DNA from 3 places in the Bacillus swezeyi genome. Region 1 is predicted to be linked to each of the others. Evidence: riboswitches for the same ligand, from Rfam matches in the RefSeq annotation. Region 1 holds a riboswitch; each other region holds the start of a gene.

Evidence for each region. A riboswitch is a leader RNA that binds a small molecule or an ion and turns the genes downstream of it on or off. The one in region 1 is predicted to bind S-adenosylmethionine.
Region 2: it holds a riboswitch for S-adenosylmethionine, as region 1 does, so the genes downstream of both, RBH91_RS09290 (YezD family protein) here and RBH91_RS05310 (methionine ABC transporter ATP-binding protein) in region 1, are expected to answer to the same signal.
Region 3: it holds a riboswitch for S-adenosylmethionine, as region 1 does, so the genes downstream of both, RBH91_RS06470 (bifunctional homocysteine S-methyltransferase/methylenetetrahydrofolate reductase) here and RBH91_RS05310 (methionine ABC transporter ATP-binding protein) in region 1, are expected to answer to the same signal.

The regions. Positions count from the first base shown of each region.
Region 1 covers NZ_CP133085.1:1,114,447-1,121,659, reverse strand. The annotation lists gene RBH91_RS05325 (L-cystine transporter) at 1-814, opposite strand, end outside; gene RBH91_RS05320 (MetQ/NlpA family ABC transporter substrate-binding protein) at 927-1,745, opposite strand; gene RBH91_RS05315 (methionine ABC transporter permease) at 1,763-2,413, opposite strand; gene RBH91_RS05310 (methionine ABC transporter ATP-binding protein) at 2,414-3,418, opposite strand; SAM riboswitch class I at 3,519-3,632, opposite strand; gene cspB (cold shock-like protein CspB) at 3,979-4,179, shown strand; gene RBH91_RS05300 (ABC transporter permease) at 4,295-5,236, opposite strand; gene RBH91_RS05295 (ABC transporter ATP-binding protein) at 5,229-6,152, opposite strand; gene RBH91_RS05290 (ABC transporter ATP-binding protein) at 6,189-6,890, opposite strand; gene RBH91_RS05285 (GntR family transcriptional regulator) at 6,880-7,213, opposite strand, start outside.
Region 2 covers NZ_CP133085.1:1,862,660-1,869,872, forward strand. The annotation lists gene carB (carbamoyl-phosphate synthase large subunit) at 1-1,341, shown strand, start outside; gene RBH91_RS09270 (dihydroorotate dehydrogenase electron transfer subunit) at 1,338-2,108, shown strand; gene RBH91_RS09275 (dihydroorotate dehydrogenase) at 2,108-3,043, shown strand; gene pyrF (orotidine-5'-phosphate decarboxylase) at 3,012-3,731, shown strand; gene pyrE (orotate phosphoribosyltransferase) at 3,728-4,360, shown strand; SAM riboswitch class I at 4,520-4,624, shown strand; gene RBH91_RS09290 (YezD family protein) at 4,729-4,845, shown strand; gene RBH91_RS09295 (phosphoadenylyl-sulfate reductase) at 4,932-5,633, shown strand; gene RBH91_RS09300 (sulfate permease) at 5,645-6,709, shown strand; gene sat (sulfate adenylyltransferase) at 6,735-7,213, shown strand, end outside.
Region 3 covers NZ_CP133085.1:1,355,644-1,362,856, reverse strand. The annotation lists gene RBH91_RS06500 (YitT family protein) at 1-106, opposite strand, end outside; gene RBH91_RS06495 (DegV family protein) at 273-1,133, shown strand; gene RBH91_RS06490 (spore germination protein) at 1,174-1,380, opposite strand; gene RBH91_RS06485 (DUF3941 domain-containing protein) at 1,539-1,661, shown strand; gene RBH91_RS06480 (CvfB family protein) at 1,700-2,548, opposite strand; gene RBH91_RS06475 (YajQ family cyclic di-GMP-binding protein) at 2,706-3,197, shown strand; SAM riboswitch class I at 3,275-3,386, shown strand; gene RBH91_RS06470 (bifunctional homocysteine S-methyltransferase/methylenetetrahydrofolate reductase) at 3,463-5,292, shown strand; gene metH (methionine synthase) at 5,285-7,213, shown strand, end outside.

The sequences.
Region 1 (7,213 bases):
CAATCAGCGCCGCATATGAAGCAATCACAAATTTGCCGAGTTTTGCGATGCTGTCAAGGTCACTTGTCGCAATCGTTTTTGTCATAATCGCCAGTACACCGTAAGGCGTCAGTCTTAAAATCAGCGTTACAACGCGCATGATGATCGCATATATGGCATCAACGACTTTTTTAAAGAGTTCAGCTTGTTCAGGCTGTTTTCGCTTTACGCCAAGATAAGCGATTCCGAGAAAAGCCGCAAAAATGACAACCGCAATCGTTGACGTTGGTCTTGCTCCAGTAAGATCTAAAAACGGATTTCCCGGAAGAAGCTCAACGATTTGCTGCGGAAACGTTTTGGCTTCCATGTCCTGAGATTTCTGCTCAAGTTCGGCTCCTCTTGAAACCTCTGCACCGCCTTGATCAACCTGGACGGCTTGAAGGTCGAAGGAAAGCGTGGAGGCAATACCTACAGCAGCAGCGACAGCGGTCGTCGCAATCAAAATCCCGATGATCAGTCCGCTGATTTTTCCGATGTTGTGGGTCAATTTAAGCTTTGTAAAAGCACCCAAAATCGAAATGAACACAAGCGGCATGACAATCATCTGCAAAAACTTGACATAGCCGCTGCCGGCAATATTGAACCAATCAGATGTTTGTGTAATCGTTTCTGAAGACGAACCATATATAAAATGCAAAGCAAACCCAAACACAATTCCGAGTCCGAGAGCGGTAAATACCCGCTTAGAAAACGAAACATGTTTTTTTTGCATCATATAAAGGAGCGCCATCAGGCCAAGCATGACGAGAATATTTATAATAATAAAGAATGTCATGATAACAAAAGCACCCCCAGAATTTTTTTACATTAGAAAACTATAATACAACAAACCTGATTGGTCAAGTAGGAATTATACCTGCTGCCAAAAATGGGCCTGGAGCTTTTCTTCATTCTCCGATTTCTTTAAGAGGAACGAACGTTGGCAGCTGTGCCCCGTCAAATTCCTTCTTGATAAATTCAGCCGTATCGTCTGCTTGATAAAGCTCCACAATTTTTATTAAATCTTCGCGATTACGGTCTTCTGTTCTGGCGGCAATGATGTTAATATACGGCGTCGCTGTTTCGTCTTCCAGTTTGATTGAATCTTTTACAGGGTGCAAGCCGGCGTCAACCGCGATACCGTTGTTAATGACAGAAGCAGCCACATCAGGGAGGACACGGGGAGTCTGCTCCGCCGCCACTGCTGTGATTTCCAAGTTTTTAGGGTTTTCTTTAATGGCATCAAGTGTTCCGTTGCCGTCAAAGCCGTCCTTTAATTGTAGCAATCCCGCCGACTGCAAAAGGAGCAGCGCTCTTCCCATGTTGGTCGCTTCATTTGGAACTGCGATTTTTGCGCCGTCAGGAATATCGCCGACTGATTGATATTTGTCGGAATACACCCCCATCGGAGCGATAATCGTCGTGCCGATGGGCGATAAGTCAAGGCCGCGTTCTTTTTTAAACGTGTTAAAATAAGATATCGTCTGAAAGGCGTTTGCATCGATGTCTCCGCTTGCCAAAGCCTGATTTGGCTGAACATAGTCTGAGTATTTGACGATTTCAAGCTTCAATCCTTCCTTTTCCGCTTTTTTCTTCACGAAATCCCATATTCTCGTATCCGTTCCGCTGACGCCGATTTTAATCGTTTTGCTGTCCGAATTTGCTGCACATCCTGCAAACACAATGACAAACAAAAGAACGATGATGATCAAAGCAAATTTCTTCATTACGTCTACCTCTCTTTTTATCTTCTTCTTATTTTTTTTGAAAGCACATTTCCTGATGTCTGCAATCCTTGTACAACGATGACAAGCATCGCCACCGTTATGATCATCGTCAGCGTATCAAATCTCTGATAGCCGTAAGTGATCGCCAAGTCTCCGAGTCCGCCGGCGCCTATTGCACCAGCCATTGCCGAAGCCCCGACAAGCCCGACTGTCGCAACCGTAAAGCTCAGCACCAATGAACCGAGCGCTTCCGGAATCAAAAATCGAAAGATGATCTGCCGCGGGGTGGCCCCCATAGCTTCAGCTGCTTCAATGACCCCGGGGTCCACTTCAAGAAGAGAGTTTTCTACAAGCCTTGCTATATATGGCCCCGCATAAAAAGTAAGCGGCACAATCGCAGCCGATGTTCCGATTGACGTCCCTACGATCAGCCGTGTTATCGGGATTAAAGCAACCATTAAAATAATGAACGGCACAGATCGGAAAATGTTAATGATGGCATTGACAATCGTAAAAACCGCTCTATTTTCGAGGAGATTTCCCTTTCTTGTGACAACGAGCAAAATCCCGAGCGGAATTCCGATGATGCTTGAAAACAAAAGTGAAAAAAGAGTCATCTGTATCGTCTCTAACAGTGCATTGATGATTTGGTCATATGTAACAAGCATCTATGAAACCTCCCTTACTCGAATGTTTTCTTTACGGATATCATCTAGAGCCCGCCTGATTTCATCGTCTTCTCCCTGCAGCTCGACCGTTATGCTGCCAAATGGAATGCCTTGGAGTTCTGTAATCGTTCCGTGAAGAATATTGACTTCCACATCAAATCGCTTTGATACACGGGAGAGAAACGGCTTCCCTGATGATTCCCCGATAAATTGAAATTGGTAGAGATGCTTTACATTCAGCTTTTGGATCGATTCAGGAATCTCATGATCTATAGCCGATCGAATAAAGCTTTTGGATGTGTCTGTCTGCGGTGCGGAAAAAACGTCAAACACACTGCCTGATTCAATGATTCTTCCTTTTTCAATCACAGCGACTTTGTCGCAAATTTCTCTTGCGACATTCATTTCATGGGTGATCAAAAGAATCGTAATATTGTATTGCTCGTTGACACGCTTTAACAGTTTCAGGATTTCGCCGGTTGTCTGCGGATCAAGCGCAGATGTGGCTTCATCACAAAGCAGAACCTCCGGATTTGTCGCCAGCGCCCGCGCGATGCCGACGCGCTGTTTTTGCCCGCCTGAAAGCTGATCCGGATAATCGCCCGCTTTATCCTCAAGGCCGACAAAACGAAGCAGATCCATCACTTTTTGTTTGATTTTGGCTTTCGGTGTTTTGACGAGTACAAGCGGCTCCGCGACATTTGCGAAAATAGTCTTCGAATTTAAAAGGTTAAAATGCTGAAACACCATTCCAATTTTCCGTTTCACAGAGCGGATTTCGCTTTTTGACAATGATGTTAAATCCCGACCGCCAACGAATACCTTTCCCGCCGTCGGTTTTTCGAGAAAGTTGACACAGCGGATCAGCGTGCTTTTGCCTGCTCCGCTAAATCCAATGACTCCGTATATTTCCCCTTTATTGACATGAAGGTCAATGCCATTCAGCGCACGGACTTTCTGTCCGCCGCTCTCATACACTTTTTCAACCCCTTGAAATGTAATCATGATGATCCTCCTCCGTGTTTTAGATAACAAAAAAGGCTTCTTCTTATTTAAAATAAGAAGAAGCCTATCAGCTCAAGGGAATATTTGAGTGCATCCGCTTTTCTTATTTTTCAAGCCTGTACGGCTTGTTGGAGTTGGCACAGTATTCTGTATCGCACAGAACCCGCTGCCGAGGTTTCATAGGGCCAATTCCCTCCGCCTCTCTGAATAAGAAGTTGTTGATGTATAAAGTTTTACCTAACTTTACAGCTTCTTCGGAATGTTGTCAATGAGGGTTTTTTGAGCTTTCTACGGACCGGCATGGGAAAGCTGCCTTTCAAAGTGCTTCCCCTGCCGGTGCGGTTTTTCATTTTTCCGTCTCACAATCCTAACTAAATTCACTTTTTTAAAAAAATTTGCGTTTAGCAGTTGTAATTTCGCTTAAACACTGGTAAAGTAAAGGTAATTATTTTTGTTCGAACTATCTTTAAGAAGAAAGTTTTGTAAGAGTTTTCGTCTTGGAAGTTTGTTTTAGAGCAAGAATAGTGAATTTAAGCGTTATCGCTTTAGGAGGAAATTTCATGCTAGAAGGTAAAGTAAAATGGTTTAACTCTGAAAAAGGATTCGGATTCATCGAAGTTGAAGGACAAGACGATGTATTCGTTCATTTCTCTGCTATTCAAGGCGAAGGCTTCAAAACTTTGGAAGAAGGCCAATCTGTATCTTTCGAAATCGTTGAAGGAAACCGCGGACCACAAGCTGCTAACGTAACAAAAGCATAAGCTGGGAACCGCTGATCTTCATACAAGACTGCTGACTTATCGTCAGCAGTCTTTTTATGTTTTAAAAAAAGCATAACGCCCGGAAACCGGTGTTATGCTTTCGTTCCAAAACCGCTTATGAAGCAATGTCTCTTTTTGTAAATACGCCGAAAGCCAGCACTTGAAAAACGATAAAATAGACAGCCAGCACCGTAATCGAAAACCCTAACGTCATTCCTGAAACAAGCGGTGTTCCGTCAAAATACTGCGTTAAATCCGTGTTGGCAAACAAGATGTATTTCGCCCAATCGAATTTCATTGAAAGTAGGCCTGTCGCCGTTCCACCCATGACAAGCAGAAAGATCGAAATCCCTACGGCAAGAGAACTGTTTCTGAAAACGGCTGAAATCATAAATGCCATCGTCGACATCATGAACAGTGAGATCGAATTCAGCAGGTAGCTGCCGGCTAAGTGCAGCAGAAGACTTTGCTCTTCTACGCTTCCATTCACATACGCAAGGTGCACCTGGCTGCTTTCTCCCGTACCAAATAAAAGAAGACCTGTTAAGCCCGCGCTTGCAAACAAAATGAAAAGCAAAGCCAGCGCAAACAGCAGCACCGTAAGATACTTGGATAATAATATTTTAAAGCGGCTGATCGGCCGAATGACAAGAAGTTTCACCGTTCCCCAGCTGAATTCATTTGCGACAATCCCCGCCGCTACCGTAATGACAAACAGTCCGATCATGGGAATTACATCTATGGCATCATTGATAAACGACAATACCGAATACTCTCCATCCTCCGGTAAATCGTGCTTGATTCGATAATCATTAATGGCGATCGACTTTTTGTAGTTTTGTTCAAGAACGGGATTATTGACGCCTTCAAGCTGTTGTTTCATATCCGCATTTTCCTGCGCCAATTCCTTTTTCCAATCTGCGCTCACGCCGCTTTCGCCTATAGTCTTGGTCATGATGCCCAGTCCGATGACGGATAACAGCAATAACCCGATCATGACGTATGTTCCTTTTCGATTGAAAATTTTGATCCATTCATTAACAACGAGATTAAACATGCTGAGCCTCCTCATCTTCTGCGGTGATTTCCAAGAATCGGTCTTCCAGAGATTTGTTGATGACCTTCACTTCATATAAGCGGATGCCGCCGTCGGTCAAATGTTTAATGAAATCAGGAACTTCACCTTTCGAGAGGCTGATTTCTATTCCCGTTTGAACTTTTTCAACCCGTCTGTCTCCAAACCCAGCAGCCTCGCGAAGCAGGGCGTCTACATCATCAGCCTGGATGAAATAGCGCTTTCTCTCGTCCGCGGCAGCTCCGTGCACATGTTGAATATCGCGCAGCTTGCCGTTTTGAATGATGGCAATCCTGTCACACATCAGTTCCATTTCAGAAAGAAGGTGGCTCGAAACGATGACGGCCAAGCCTCTTTCCCTTGTCAGTTTTCTTAAATAATCGCGGATTTCCCTGATTCCAGCCGGATCAAGTCCGTTTGTAGGCTCATCAAGGATCAGCAGCTTTGGATCGTGCAAAAGACTTTGAGCAAGGCCGAGCCTTTGCCTCATGCCTAAAGAATACGTTTTGACCTTATCATTGATCCTGCTCTTCAGACCGACGAGCTCGACGATTTCATCGATTTTCTTTTTTGTCACGCCTTTTGTCATGCGCGCATATTGCTGAAGGTTTTGATAGCCCGTTAAAAATTTATACAGCTCAGGATTTTCGACGATCGCCCCGATATGGCCGGCAGCCTTTTCAAAATTGTCTTTTACGCTCACACCGCACACGGCAATCTCTCCAGCGGTGATGTTCATATGACCGACCATCATCCTGATCGTCGTCGTTTTTCCGGCGCCGTTCGGCCCTAAAAAGCCGAATATCTCTCCGGCGTGTACATCAAAGCTCAATCCGTCGATAATTTTCTTTCCTCTGATCGTTTTTGAGACGTTTTTTAATTGCAGCAGTGTTTCCACTGATTTCCCCTCCCGACTTTTGAAGTTGCAGATTCATCATGATTTTTCTTTGATAAGCTGTTTAAGCCATTGTAAAAGCGAAACCCCTGATTCTTCACGAAGCTCTTCGACATCCTTTTTTTCCTCAATCCGCCCGTTTAAGACGACGATCACTTCATCCAAAATCGGTTCGATTTCATGAATTTCATGCGTGGCGATGATCACCGTCTGCTTTTCAAGCTCAAGATTTGTAAGCAGACTTTTGACAATCGATTCTCTCACCAGCGGATCAAGGCCTGAAAGAGGCTCATCAAGCAGCACGACTGGTGCATTGCGCGCCAATGTCAGCACAAGCTTCAGTCTGCCTCGGTTCCCTTTGGAAAGCCTTCCGATTTTTTTATCCCCAGCGATTTTCATATCTTCTAAAAGGTCAAAGGCCTTATCAGTCTGAAAATCGGCAAACTGGCTTTCATAAAAATAAATCATATCCTTTACAAGGAAAGGCTCATAAAACATATCAAGCTCTGTTAAATAGGCGATACTTTCAGCCATGTGCCGGGCTGCGGGCTTTCCTTCAATAAAAACCGTTCCCGAATCCGGAAAAGTAAGCCCTGTGATCAGCTTTAAGATCGTTGATTTGCCGCTGCCATTCGGTCCGGCCAATCCGTAAATTTTGCCGGGAGACAGAGTCAGATCTGCATCTTTGAGCGCGAAATCTTTGCCGTACTTTTTCGTGACATTTCTCAGCTCAATGTTCATTTGGATCTCCTTTCTGTAGATAACGGTCAAGCTCAGACAGCATATCTTGTTTAGACAGACCGAGTTCTTCCATGCTTAGCACAAATTGTCCGATGACTTCGGCTTGCATCTCCCGTTTTAAATCATCAATCACTTCCGACTTTTCAACAACAAAAGTTCCCTGTCCCCGCCTGGTCTCCACGATGCCCATCCTTTCCATTTCATTGTAGGTTCTTTGAATCGTATTCGGATTTACTTGTGTCTCGACAGCCAGCTCACGGACGGAAGGCAGTTTTTCTCCCGGCTTGATCTCTTCGCGTACCATTCTTTTGAAAAGCTGTTCG
Region 2 (7,213 bases), 750 kb from region 1:
CAGCCGAAAGGTGTCGTCGTCCAGTTTGGCGGGCAGACAGCGATCAACCTCGCCGATGAACTGGCGGAGCGGGGAGTTGAAATCCTTGGAACGTCGCTTGAAGATTTGGATCGTGCAGAAGACCGCGACAAGTTCGAACAGGCGCTTGAAACGCTGAACGTACCGCAGCCGCTCGGAAAAACCGCTACATCTGTAGAAGGCGCCGTTGAAATCGCCGCTCATATCGGGTATCCGGTCCTTGTCCGCCCATCGTATGTTCTCGGGGGACGGGCGATGGAGATCGTTTACCATGAAGCAGAGCTTCTTCATTACATGGAGAACGCGGTAAAGATTAATCCGCAGCACCCTGTATTAATCGATAAATATTTGATCGGAAAAGAAATCGAAGTGGATGCGATCTCTGACGGTGAAACGGTCGTCATTCCGGGCATTATGGAACATATCGAACGCGCCGGCGTCCATTCGGGAGACTCGATTGCCGTGTACCCGCCGCAATCTCTTTCAGATGAAATTAAGAGAAAGATTGAACAATACACGATTGAACTTGCGAAAGGCTTAAACATTATCGGACTGCTCAACATTCAATTTGTTTTATCAAAAGATGAAGTTTACGTCCTTGAAGTGAATCCGAGATCGAGCCGCACGGTGCCGTTCCTCAGCAAAATCACAGGAATTCCGATGGCGAATCTCGCGACTAAAGTCATTCTTGGCCGGAAGCTGGGTGACATGGGCTATACAGAAGGCTTGCAAAAAGAACAGGAAGGCGTATATGTCAAAGTGCCGGTCTTCTCGTTCGCGAAGCTGAGAAGAGTAGATATTACTCTCGGACCGGAAATGAAATCGACCGGAGAAGTCATGGGCAAAGACAGCACATTGGAAAAGGCGCTTTACAAAGGACTGATTGCATCAGGCATCCAGATTCCGAATTACGGGTCAGTGCTTCTGACCGTTGCTGATAAAGATAAAGAGGAAGGGCTTTTGATCGCCAAACGGTTCCATGCCATCGGCTACAAGATTTTGGCTACAGAAGGAACGGCCGGCTATTTGCGGGAAGCATCCGTCCCGGTTAAAACCGTCGGTAAAATCGGTGAAGAAGGCACAAATCTGCTTGACGTCATCCGAAACGGAGAAGCACAGTTCGTCGTCAACACGCTCACAAAAGGAAAGCAGCCGGCAAGAGACGGCTTCAGAATCAGACGTGAATCTGTTGAAAACGGAGTGGCCTGCCTGACATCCCTCGATACCGCCGAAGCGATTTTGCGGGTGCTTGAAAGCATGAGCTTCCGCGCAGATCATATGCCTGCGGCCAAGATCGAGCAAGAGGCGGCTATTGTCAGATGAAAAAAGAATATATGACGGTTCGTTCAAACGAGTGTATAGCCGACGACATTTATCAAATGGTGCTTGGGGGAGAGCTTGCCGACGCGTGCAGCACCCCCGGCCAGTTCCTTCACTTAAAAGTCTCAGATTCTGTGACCCCGCTGTTGAGAAGGCCGATCAGCATCGCAAATGTTGACAAGGCCAAGCAGGAGATCACGATGATCTATCGCAAGGAAGGGGAAGGAACAAGCCTTCTTTCTTCAAAACAAAAAGGTGATCAGGTCGATGTCCTTGGCCCGCTCGGAAACGGATTTCCGGCCGATTCGCTCGACCCCGGAAAAACGGCATTGCTTGTCGGAGGAGGCATCGGTGTGCCGCCCCTTTACGAGCTTTCTAAACAGCTGACAAAGAAAGGGATCAGCGTTATCCACGTGCTGGGATTTGCTTCGGCAAAAGATGTCTTTTATGAGCGGGAATTCAGTGAGTACGGACAAGTGTATATCGCGACTGCCGACGGCACACACGGATCAAAAGGGTTTGTTACGGACGTCATCGAAGTCGAGGGGCTTCAGTTTGACTACCTTCTTGCCTGCGGACCGACGCCGATGTTGAAAGCTTTGAAACATCGCTATCCGGACAAAGACGTTTATCTTTCAATGGAAGAGCGGATGGGCTGCGGAATCGGCGCCTGTTTTGCCTGTGTATGCCATACGGAGCAAAGTGAAACATCGTATGTGAAAGTTTGTCTCGACGGCCCTGTTTTTAAAGCGCAGGAGGTGCTTTTGTAATGCTAGAAGTGAATTTGCCAGGCCTTAAATTGAAAAATCCGATCATGCCGGCCTCAGGCTGCTTTGGCTTCGGAAAAGAGTTTGCCAACTTTTACGACCTTTCCTGTCTTGGCGCAATCATGATTAAAGCGACGACGAGCGAGCCACGCTTCGGAAATCCGACACCGAGAGTCGCTGAGACGCAGGCAGGCATGCTCAATGCGATCGGCCTGCAAAATCCGGGTCTTCAGGCTGTCATGGAGAGAGAGCTGCCATGGCTTGAACAATTCGACACGCCGATTATAGCCAATGTCGCCGGCTCGCAGCTTGAGGATTATGTGGAGGTTGCCGAAGAAATCAGCAAGGCTCCGAACGTTCACGCACTTGAGCTCAATATTTCCTGCCCGAACGTAAAAACCGGAGGAATCGCCTTCGGGACGAGTCCCGAAATGGCGAGTGAGCTGACGAAGGCGGTTAAAGAGGTTTCGAGTGTGCCCGTCTATGTGAAGCTGTCGCCGAATGTCGCCGACATTGCCGAAATCGCTCTTGCGATTGAAGAAGCGGGAGCGGACGGCTTGACAATGATTAACACTTTGGTCGGCATGAGGCTGGATTTAAAAACGGGAAAACCGATCTTGGCCAATAAAACCGGAGGATTATCAGGCCCTGCCGTAAAACCGGTGGCGATCCGGATGGTATATGAAGTCAGCCAGAAAGTCAGCATTCCGATTATCGGCATGGGCGGCGTTCAGTCTGCTGAAGATGCACTCGAATTTTTGCTGGCTGGAGCAAGCGCTGTCGCCGTCGGCACGGCCAACTTCGTCAACCCGTTTGCCTGCCCGGAGATCATTAAAGATCTGCCGCGCGTTTTAGAAAAATACGGATACAAATCTTTGAACGAGTGTATCGGAAGGAGCTGGAAGGATGAAACATACGCCGCCCATCATCGCGCTTGATTTTGCATCAGCACAGGAATCATTGGCATTTTTAGATCGTTTTCAAGGAGAAAAACTGTTTGTGAAGGTGGGGATGGAGCTTTTTTATCAAGAAGGCCCTTCCGTCCTTGAAGAACTCAACATGAGGGACTGCCGTATTTTCTTGGATTTAAAATGCCATGACATTCCGACGACCGTATATAAAGCAATGAAAAGGCTGGCGGGATTTGGTGTCAATTTAGTCAACGTCCACGCAGCTGGAGGGAAGCAAATGATGGAAGCAGCGCTGGAAGGTCTTGAAGCAGGAACAGCAGCAGGACAAAAGCGGCCGTCCTTAATCGCGGTGACACAGCTGACAAGTACGTCGCAAGACATGCTTAAACATGAACTGCTGATAGAAACGCCGCTGAATGACACCGTTCTTCACTACAGCAGACTGGCGGAAGAAAGCGGACTTGACGGTGTTGTCTGTTCCGCTCATGAAGCCGAACACATCTATCAGGCTGTGGCGCCTACTTTTCTGACCGTCACACCGGGAATTCGCTTAGAGGAGGACAAAAACAATGATCAGGTCAGAGTGGCGACGCCGTCTTATGCAAGGGAAAATGGCGTTTCAGCGATCGTCGTCGGCCGTTCGATCACACAAGCTGAAGACCCTGTATCAGCCTATCAGAAAATAGCACTTCAGTGGGAGGGAACGAAGGCATGAAAACAGATATAGCAAACCATCTACTAAAGATCAAGGCGGTTTTCCTGCGGCCGAATGAGCCGTTTACATGGGCGAGCGGCATCTTATCGCCGATCTACTGCGACAATCGTCTGACACTTTCATATCCAGAAGTGAGGGATGACATCGCTTCAGGTCTGGCCGAACTGATAAAAGACAAGTTTCCGGAAGCGGACATGATCGCCGGTACGGCGACCGCGGGTATTCCGCATGCCGCACTCGCCGCTGACAGACTCCGTCTGCCGATGTGCTATGTCAGAAGCAAGCCGAAGGCGCACGGAAAAGGAAACCAAATTGAAGGGGCAGTCAAAGCAGGGCAGAAAGTCGTTGTGATTGAAGATTTAATTTCAACCGGCGGAAGCGTTCTTGAAGCCGCAGCCGCGTTAAAAGCGGCCGGATGTGATGTGCTGGGCGTCACCGCCATTTTCACATACGGCCTCCCCCAAGCAGCTAGCGCTTTCAGTGAAGCAAATGTCGACTATGATACACTGACTGACTATGACACCTTGACAGAAGCCGCTCTTGCCGGCGGCTATATTAGTGAAGCGGATGCCGACAAGCTGAAAGAATGGAAAGTCAATCCCGAGTCCAAAACTTGGATGAAAAAGTGATAAAAGCCGTGTTCCCTTTAAAGGGGAGCGGCTTTTTTGCGTCTTTTTTCAGGCTGGATACTAGTAAAATAGCATCATTTTTATTTTTTATTAATCCTATAAAAAAAGTCGGGTTGACTTTTATTCGAATTGTGCTAAAATTTTAAAATAACAAAAGCAAACTTATCAAGAGTGGTGGAGGGACTGGCCCGATGAAACCCGGCAACCTGCGTATAACGTAAGGTGCTACTTCCAGCAAAATGCCCTCATTTTGAGAGATAAGGAATATCAGAAGTTCCTCATCTTTCTTTCAAATTTGGAAGAAAGATTTTAATTTTTACGGGGCAGAGGAGGAGCTAGAAGTGAAAACAGATGAGCAGCTCGAAAAAGTGATCATCACAATGAAAGACATGCTGAAAGACATGAATTACGGATCTATCACATTCGTTGTTCAAGACGGCAAAGTCATTCAAATCGAAAAAAATGAAAAAATAAGATTGAAATAGCTGACTAGACAAACTAGAGGCGGTTTTCACAGTTTTTTTCTGTTGGAAGCCGTCTTTTTTGTTGGCGAAAAAAGGGGGAACCGAAAATTTTTACTTACAGTACATGGGAGGAACCGAACATCTCTTTTCAAGAGGATGACTTATACAAAGGAGCGCTTTCCGTTCTGAAATGGGCGTACGGCCATTACGGAGACCAGCTCGTATATGCATGCAGTTTCGGGATTGAAGGGATCGTCCTGATCGATTTGATTTACAAAGTAAAAAAAGATGCCGTCATCGTTTTTCTTGATACAGGGCTTCATTTTAAAGAAACGTATGAAACGATCAACGCTGTCAAAGAACGATATCCGGGCCTTCAGATTATCATGAAAAAGCCGGAGCTCACCGTCGAACAGCAAGCGTGGGAATACGGAGACGAACTTTGGAAGACCGCTCCGAATTCCTGCTGTGAAATGAGGAAGGTCATTCCTCTCCGGGAGACGCTTTCAGGTTATCCGGCATGGCTGTCAGGCCTGCGCCGCGAGCAATCCGAAGGACGCAGAAATACGAACTTCTTAAATAAAGACGAAAAATTCAAGTCCATTAAAGTTTGTCCGCTCATCCATTGGACGTGGAAGGATATATGGAGATATGTGACAAAACACGACCTGCCGTACAATCCGCTTCACGACCAAGGATATCCGAGCATCGGCTGTGCGCCGTGCACCTCTCCGGCCTTTACGATGGAAGATCTTCGTTCCGGACGCTGGAACGGATCAAATAAAACAGAATGCGGACTACACGAGTAAGGAGATGAGTCATGGAACTTGCCGCCATTATATTTAGCATGTTTTTTGCGGTGAACATCGGAGCGAGCGGTGCAGCGGCTTCTATGGGCATCGCCTACGGATCGGAAGCGGTGAAAAAAAAGCTCCACGCGCTCTTGATCTGTGCGGCCGGCGTTCTCTCGGGAGCCGTCATCGGCGGAGGAAATGTCGTGAAAACGATCAGCTCAGGCATCATTCCAGAACGGGTGATTACGCTTGAAATCGTCTGCATTATCATCGGCTCAGCCGCGTTGTCGCTTTTTATCGCAAATGTTCTCGGCATTCCACTTTCGACAAGTGAAGTGACAGTCGGATCTGTCGTCGGAGTCGGTGTCGCATACCAAGTTTTGTTTGTCAAATCTTTGCTTGTTATCGTCTCATTTTGGGTGATTGTTCCGATCGTTGCTTTTTCTTTTACATTTTTTATGGCGAAGGTCATCAAAAAAACGATAAAACGTCCAGCCTCAGGAAAAAAAGCAAAGGTTTTGACGGTTCTTCTTTTAATGACCGGATTTTTCGAGGCCTTCTCAGCGGGTATGAACAATGTGGCAAATGCTGTGGGTCCTTTGGTGGCGGCGCATGTTTTGACAGTCGGAGAAGGAACGCTGTACGGCGGACTGTTTGTCGCGCTCGGCGCCCTTTTATTGGGGCGGCGCGTTCTTGAAACGAACGGCAAAAAGATTACGAGATTCTCAAAAGGAGAGGGGATCCTTCTGTCGGGAACAGGAGCGGGGCTTGTGATGATCAGCTCAATTTTCGGCCTCCCTGTTCCGCTTGCGCAAGTAACTTCATCTTCTATTATAGGAATGGGGATGGCAAAAAACGGCGGCAATGTTTTTCATAAACAGGTGGTCAAAACGATGCTGAAAGTGTGGATCGTATCGCCGTTCCTTTCGTTAAGCCTATCGTACATGCTGGTCAGCCTTTTATTAAAAGGAGACTATTACGCTCTCATCGTCGTCACGAGCGTTCTTTTGGCATCTGTCGGAACGATCAGCCTGATGAGGGCGGTAAGAAAAGAACACAGCTCTGTCCATGAACAGGGCGGAGGAATTTAAACATCGAGCAGGAGGAAAAAGTCTTATGAGTTTAGCACCACATGGCGGTGTATTGGTCAACCGCGTAAATGAAACATACGATTATCAACATATTGCACAGGAAATTGAGCTTGATCTGATCGCTTTTGCCGATTTGGAACTGATCGGAATCGGAGCATACAGCCCGATTCAAGGCTTTCTGACAGAGAAAGACTATCTCTCAGTAGTAGAGAATATGAGACTGGCCGGCGGTGAGGTATGGACGCTCCCGATCACTCTTCCGGTAGATGAACAAAAAGCGGTTCAATTAAAAACAGGCGATACCGTCCGCCTCACTTACAACGGAGAAACATACGGCGTCATTGACATCGAAGATATCTATACACCGGATAAGAAAACGGAAGCCGTACGAATCTATAAAACTGACGAACTTGAGCATCCGGGCGTCAAAAAATTATTTGAACGGGGAGACGTCTATGTCGGCGGCCCGATCACCCTCATTAAACGGAGCGAAAAGCAATTTCC
Region 3 (7,213 bases), 240 kb from region 1:
CGCTGGCATAGACATCTGCTGGAATGAGAAATAAATTTAAGCCGATGGCATTCAGCAAGGCGCCGATGATGACAATGAACAATTTTTTTGCTTCAGCTATGACCATTTTTTGAGTTCCTCCGCTTATTCCGTATATATTTGGTTTACCCATAAAACAATATTTTGAAAACGTCAATATTAAAATATATGATATAGTTGATCTGAAACGAAACCAAGCCTCCGAAGGCCGGCAACCTTTTTATATCAACCATTTTCAGAAAGAAGGGGTTCAAATGACCGTTCACCTTTTAGCCGACAGTGCGGCTGATTTGCCTAAATCATTTTATGATGAGCATCACATCTCGTTCATTCCTTTACGAGTGCTTCTCGATGAAAAAGAATATGATGATCTCCTGACGATTCAGCCTCTAGACGTCTATGAAGCGATGCGCAATGGCAAAGCGCCAAAAACCTCCCAGCCGTCTCTCAAGCTTTTGAAAGACACCTTCAGTGAACTGGCGGAACAAAACAAACCCGCTTTATATATCGCCTTTTCCTCAGAGCTTTCGGGAACATATCAGACGGCTGTAATGGCAGCAAACGAGGTCAAGGAAGAATTCCCGGACTTCGATTTGCGAATCATTGATTCGAAATGCGCTTCATTAGGCTATGGGCTTGCTGTAAAGCACGCTCTCACGCTCGCAACTAACGGCAATACAATACAAGAAATTGAGCCGTCTGTAAAGAACTTTTGCGAACATCTTGAACATATTTTTACCGTCGACGATTTGACCTACTTGGCCAGAGGCGGCAGAATCAGCAAAGCATCGGCATTTGTCGGGGGGCTTTTGAATATTAAGCCGCTTCTGCATGTTGAAGACGGAAAGCTTGTCCCCTTGGAAAAAATCAGAGGCAAAAAGAAATTGCTGAGACGAATCATTGAGCTGATGAAAGAAAGAAGCCTGGATTTAAGCGATCAGACGATCGGCATCAGCCATGGGGATGACGCCGAAACAGCCGAAGAAATCAAAGGGCTGATAGAAGCTGAATTTCAGCCGAAAGAGATCGTCGTCAACATGATCGGTTCAGCCGTCGGCGCCCATGCGGGTCCGGGAACCTTGGCCATCTTTTTCCCAGGGAAAGAAAAAAGATAATGAAGTCAGGCCTGCTTTTATAAAAGCAGGCCTTCATCATTCAGCTTTCTTCGGTAATTGTTTCTTCGCCGACTGCCGGTGAAAGCTGGCTGCCAAAAAAGTCGGCAGCCGCAAGGCCGATATTTGGACCTCCGGCACCCTCGACGACTTTCTCCATCGTGATCGGACTAATCCTGTACGCCCCGCCAAAATTCACAATTCCTCCGTCTCCAACATGATGAATGTAAACCGAACAGCAATGTTTCATACCATTTCTCCTTTTTTTGGGTCATATAAATATATTTATGCTGTTGATACTAGAAGGCATAAACTTCCCGGCAAAAAAACATCAGGCTAAAGAGAGTACATAGTTTCCATCCTAGGTGAGCATTCTAAAAGCAACATTTTGACGGGAGGTGCCGCCTCATGAAAGATGACGATAAAAAACCGGTTGACAACAACGCCGTCAACCAGCAAAAAAACCGGCTCGCCGAAAAGAACAGACAAGCCGGAAAACACCAAGATTCGAAAAAACCGCATCATCTATAAAAAATTGGCGGCGTCCAAACAGAACGCCGCCGCTTCCTCTATTTTTTCTCGTATGTCCAGCCTTCTTCCTGATAGACCTTATCCTGTTTCATCAGGTGGCCGAGCGCCCTTTTAAACGCCGCTTTGCTCATATTGAACCGCGTTTTGATGTCTTCAGGATCGCTCTTATCCCAGTACGGCATCGCGCCGTTTCTCGATCTTATATAGGACAGAATTTCTTCGGCATCTACAGACAAGGCATCCTGCTTTCTCGGCAGAAGCGACAAATTAACCGAACCGTCTTCTTTGACTTTAATCACCCTTGCCGTCAGCTTCTCACCCAGCCTCGGCTCTTCTTTTCTTTCCGATGAATGGATAAACCCCCTGATGCCGCCGTCGGAAATCATAAAAGATCCCGAAGCGATGAGACGGTATACAGTTCCTGAAAGCTCTTTATTCATGAAATCAGGCGAAGCATCGTGAAAAAGCTCGCTGATCTTATCCTCCGGAGCCGGCTTGGCAAACATCCGTCCATGGCTCGTGATTTTCAGCATGCAGTACAGCCTGTCCCCTTTTTTAGGCCAGACTGATTCATAAGGCGGTAGATGCTCGATGGCGACAAGCGCATCCTTTGTGAGCCCGACATCGACGAACACCCCCATGCCGCTGACGGCATCCACGACTTCTACCCAATCGTAGTGATCAGCGCTGATGATCGGTTTTCTCATCGTAGCCGCCAAGCGCCCCTCATGATCGACATACACAAAGACGTCGACTTCTTCCAGACCATCTATATCCTCAATGATCTCGCTGTGATGGAGGAGAATCGATTCATCTCCGTCCGTCAAAAAGTACCCGTAGTCGGCTTTGTGATCTATTTGCAAAGTTAATTGCTGTCCCGGTCTCATATTGATTCTTCCTTTCTTCATGCACCTGTCCTATTGATGTATTCCTCCAATGTTCAAATTATTGCCAGATAACGGCCAGGCAAAACCGTACCATATTGGAAGTTTCACCTTATTCTACTATAATTGACTCATAAGTAAAATGGATGGAGGTTTTCACATGGCAAAAGAAAGCTCATTTGACATCGTGTCAAAGGTTGAGATGCCTGAAGTTCAAAACGCAATTCAAACCGCTCTTAAAGAAATCGGCACACGCTATGATTTCAAAGGATCAAAAAGCAACATCACACTTGACGGTGACGAGCTTGTGCTTGTCTCAGACGACGAATTTAAAATGAACCAGCTCAAAGACGTCCTTGTCGGCAAACTGATCAAGCGCAATGTCCCGACAAAAAACATCGAATACGCCAAACTGGAAAACGCTTCCGGCGGCACCGTCAGACAGCGCGGCAAATTGGTGCAGGGCATCGATAAAGAAAACGCAAAGAAAATCAACAATTTGATCAAAAAATCGGGGCTTAAGGTCAAATCCCAAGTGCAGGATGATCAAATCCGTGTAACCGGAAAAAATAAAGACGAGCTCCAGCAAATCATCGGCCTTGTCAGAGAAGCCGACCTTCCGATTGACGTCCAATTTATAAATTTTCGATAAATTCTTAATTTACTGTTGATTATTCCCCCGATTTTCGGTAAATTGAGTAAAAGTAAACAATACAAATTGAATAGCTGTTCTTATCAAGAGAGGCAGAGGGACTGGCCCTATGAAGCCTCAGCAACCGGTGAATGAATATTCATGACCAAGGTGCTAAATCCAGCAAGCAGACTGCTTGGAAGATAAGAAGACGGACATTTGTCGCTTAAAAGTCTTCTTCTTCAGAAGACTTTTTTATTTATCAAAATTTTCAAGGGGGAAAACAATGGGTTTATTTGAAGATATAAAAAGCAAAATTTTAATCGCTGACGGCGCCATGGGTACGCTGCTCTATTCTTACGGAATCGACCGCTGTTTTGAAGAATTGAATATCTCAAAGCCCGATGAGGTGAAACGCATCCATGAAGCGTACGTGCAGGCAGGCGCCGACATCATCCAAACGAACACGTATGGTGCAAACTTCATTAAGCTGTCCAGATACGGACTTGAAGACGAAACGAAACAAATCAATGAAAAAGCCGTCCGCATCGCCCGTTCTGCCGCGGGCTCCGCTCATGTTCTCGGAACGCTCGGCGGCATCCGGACGTTTAATAAAAACGCGTATTCACTCGAAGACATTAAAAGAAGCTTTCGCGAACAGCTTTATCTTCTACTAAATGAACAGCCAGACGGTCTTCTTCTTGAAACCTATTATGATCTTGAAGAAGCGCGCGAAGTATTGAAGATTGCCAGAAAAGAAACGGAACTCCCGATCGTTCTGAACGTTTCGATGCATGAAGAGGGCGTTCTTCAAGACGGAACCTCGCTCAGCGAGGGCCTGAAGCTTTTGGCAGACCTCGGAGCAGATGTGGTCGGCATCAACTGCCGCCTCGGCCCATATCACATGATCAATGCGCTTGAGGAAGTGCCGCTTTTAGAAGACGCCTACCTTTCCGTCTATCCAAACAGCAGCCTCCCATCCCTAGTCGAAGGGCGCCTCGTCTATGAAACAGATGATCAATATTTCAGAGACAGTGCGATGGAATTTCGCAATCAAGGCGCGCGCATCATCGGGGGCTGCTGCGGAACGACGCCGAACCACATCAGAGCGATGGCTGAAGCGGTCAAAGGACTTCCGCCGGTCACCGAAAAACATGTGAAAACGAGAAAGAAAGCAGCGGCCGCCGTCCGACATGAAAGAACAGAGCCTGCTTTAGACGAGCTGGCAAAAGAAAAACGGTCCATCATCGTCGAATTGGACCCTCCTAAACAATTAAACTTTGAAAAGTTTTTACGCTCCGCCCAAGAATTGAAGTCAGCCGGCATCGATGCCCTGACTTTGGCGGACAATTCTCTCGCCACCCCGAGAATCAGCAATGTTGCCTGTGGCTCGCTTTTAAAACAGCAGCTTGATATGAGATCGCTCGTGCATATTACATGCAGGGACCGCAACCTGATCGGCCTTCAGTCTCATTTAATGGGTCTTGATACGCTCGGACTGTCAGATGTACTGGCGATTACCGGAGATCCGTCGAAGATCGGCGATTTCCCGGGAGCCACCTCCGTCTATGACTTGACATCATTCGATTTGATCAGCCTGATTAAACAGTTTAATGAAGGATTGTCCTATTCGGGAAAACCGCTCGGCAAGAAAACGAACTTTTCTGTGGCGGCCGCCTTCAATCCGAACGTCAGACATATTGACAAAGCGGTCAAACGGATCGAGAAGAAAATCGACTGCGGGGCTGACTATTTTATTTCCCAGCCTGTCTACTCAGAGGAGCAGCTCATCAAGATTCATGAAGAAACAAAGCATCTCAAAACCCCGATCTATATCGGCGTTATGCCTTTGACAAGCAGCCGAAATGCGGAGTTTATCCATAATGAAATTCCCGGCATCAAGCTGTCAGACGCGATCCGCGAAAAAATGGCGCTTGCGGGAAATGATAAGCAAAAACAGGCTGAGGAAGGGCTTGCGATCGCGCGCTCTCTGCTTGATACAGCATGCGATTTGTTTAACGGCATTTATTTGATCACACCGTTTTTACGATCTGATTTAACCGCAGAACTGACGGCTTATATTCACAAGAAAGAAAAGGAGACGACAAATGCCTAACATCAATGACCAGCTGAAGAAAAAAATCCTCGTCCTTGACGGGGCGATGGGAACGATGATTCAAAACGCCAATCTGTCCGCCGCAGACTTCGGAGGCGAGGCCTATGAAGGATGTAATGAACACTTGAGCATAACGGCGCCCCACATCATCCAGGGAATCCATGAAGCGTATCTCGCCGCTAAAGCCGATATCATTGAGACCAATACATTCGGAGCGACCCGGCTTGTTTTGGATGAGTATGATCTCGGACATCTCGCCTATGAGGTAAACCTCGCCTCTGTCAGGCTCGCAAAAGCCGCCGCTGAAAAATATTCGACACCTGAATGGCCAAGGTTCGTCGCAGGCGCAATGGGTCCGACGACGAAAACCCTGTCCGTCACAGGCGGTACGACATTTGACGAGCTGATCGCCAATTACGAGGAACAGGCGAGAGCGCTGATTACGGGCGGAGCGGACCTTTTGCTGCTTGAAACGAGCCAGGATATGCTGAATGTAAAAGCCGGTTTTATCGGCATCCGGCAAGCCTTTGAAAAGACCGGCACCCCCCTTCCCCTTATGGTGTCGGGAACGATAGAACCTATGGGCACGACGCTTGCCGGTCAGGATATCGAATCCTTTTACATCTCCCTTGAACATATGAAGCCGATCAGCGTCGGCTTAAATTGCGCGACAGGCCCTGAATTTATGACGGATCACATCAGGACCCTTTCTTCGCTTGCCCAGACGGCCGTGAGCTGTTATCCAAATGCCGGACTTCCTGATGAAGAAGGACAATATCACGAATCTCCACAGTCATTGGCGAAAAAAATCAAGGCTTTTGCTGAAGAAGGCTGGCTGAACATTGTCGGGGGCTGCTGCGGAACGACGCCCGTCCATATTAAAGCATTAGCCGATGAAGTGGCTTCACTGCAGCCGCGGCCTGTCCCTTCGGGAGCAAGACCGCACACCGTCTCAGGGATTGACGGATTGATTTATGAAGAAACGATGCGTCCTCTTTTTGTCGGCGAACGGACAAATGTGATCGGATCGCGAAAATTCAAGCGGCTGATTGCCGAGCAGAAATTTGAAGAAGCCGCCGAAATCGCGAGAGCTCAAGTGAAAAACGGCGCCCATGTCATCGATATCTGCCTCGCCGATCCTGACCGAGATGAAGCTGAAGATATGGAAGGCTTCTTGAAGGAAGCGATGAAAAAAGTAAAAGCCCCTTTTGTCATCGATTCGACGGACAAAACGGTGATCGAAAAGGCGCTTCAATATTCGCAGGGAAAAGCGATCATCAACTCGATCAACTTGGAAGACGGCGAAGAGCGGTTTGCGGACATTCTCCCTCTCGTCAAACGATTCGGCGGCGCACTCGTCGTCGGAACGATCGATGAAGAAGGAATGGCCGTCACCGCTGAAAAGAAGCTTGACATAGCAGTCCGTTCGCACCAACTGCTCACCGAAAAATACGGGATTCCGGCATGCGACATCATCTTTGACCCGCTTGTCTTCCCCGTCGGAACGGGTGATGAACAGTATATCGGCTCTGCAAAGGAAACGATTGAAGGCATACGCCTCATTAAAGAGAGACTCCCGGAATGTTTGACGATTCTCGGCGTCAGCAACGTTTCCTTCGGCCTCCCTCCCGTCGGCAGGGAAATTTTGAACGCCGTCTTTTTATACCATGCAACACAGGCCGGACTTGATTATGCCATCGTGAATACGGAAAAGCTTGAACGGTTCGCTTCCATTCCAAAAGAAGAAATCGAGATGGCTGAAAAGCTGCTGTTTCATACAGATGACAAAACGCTTGCGGTATTTACCGGCTTTTACCGCGGAAAGAAAAAAACGGACAAACAGCCGAAGACATCGCTTCCGCTTGATGAACGCCTTGCCGAGTATGTCATAGAAGGCACAAAAGAAGGACTGATCCCTGAT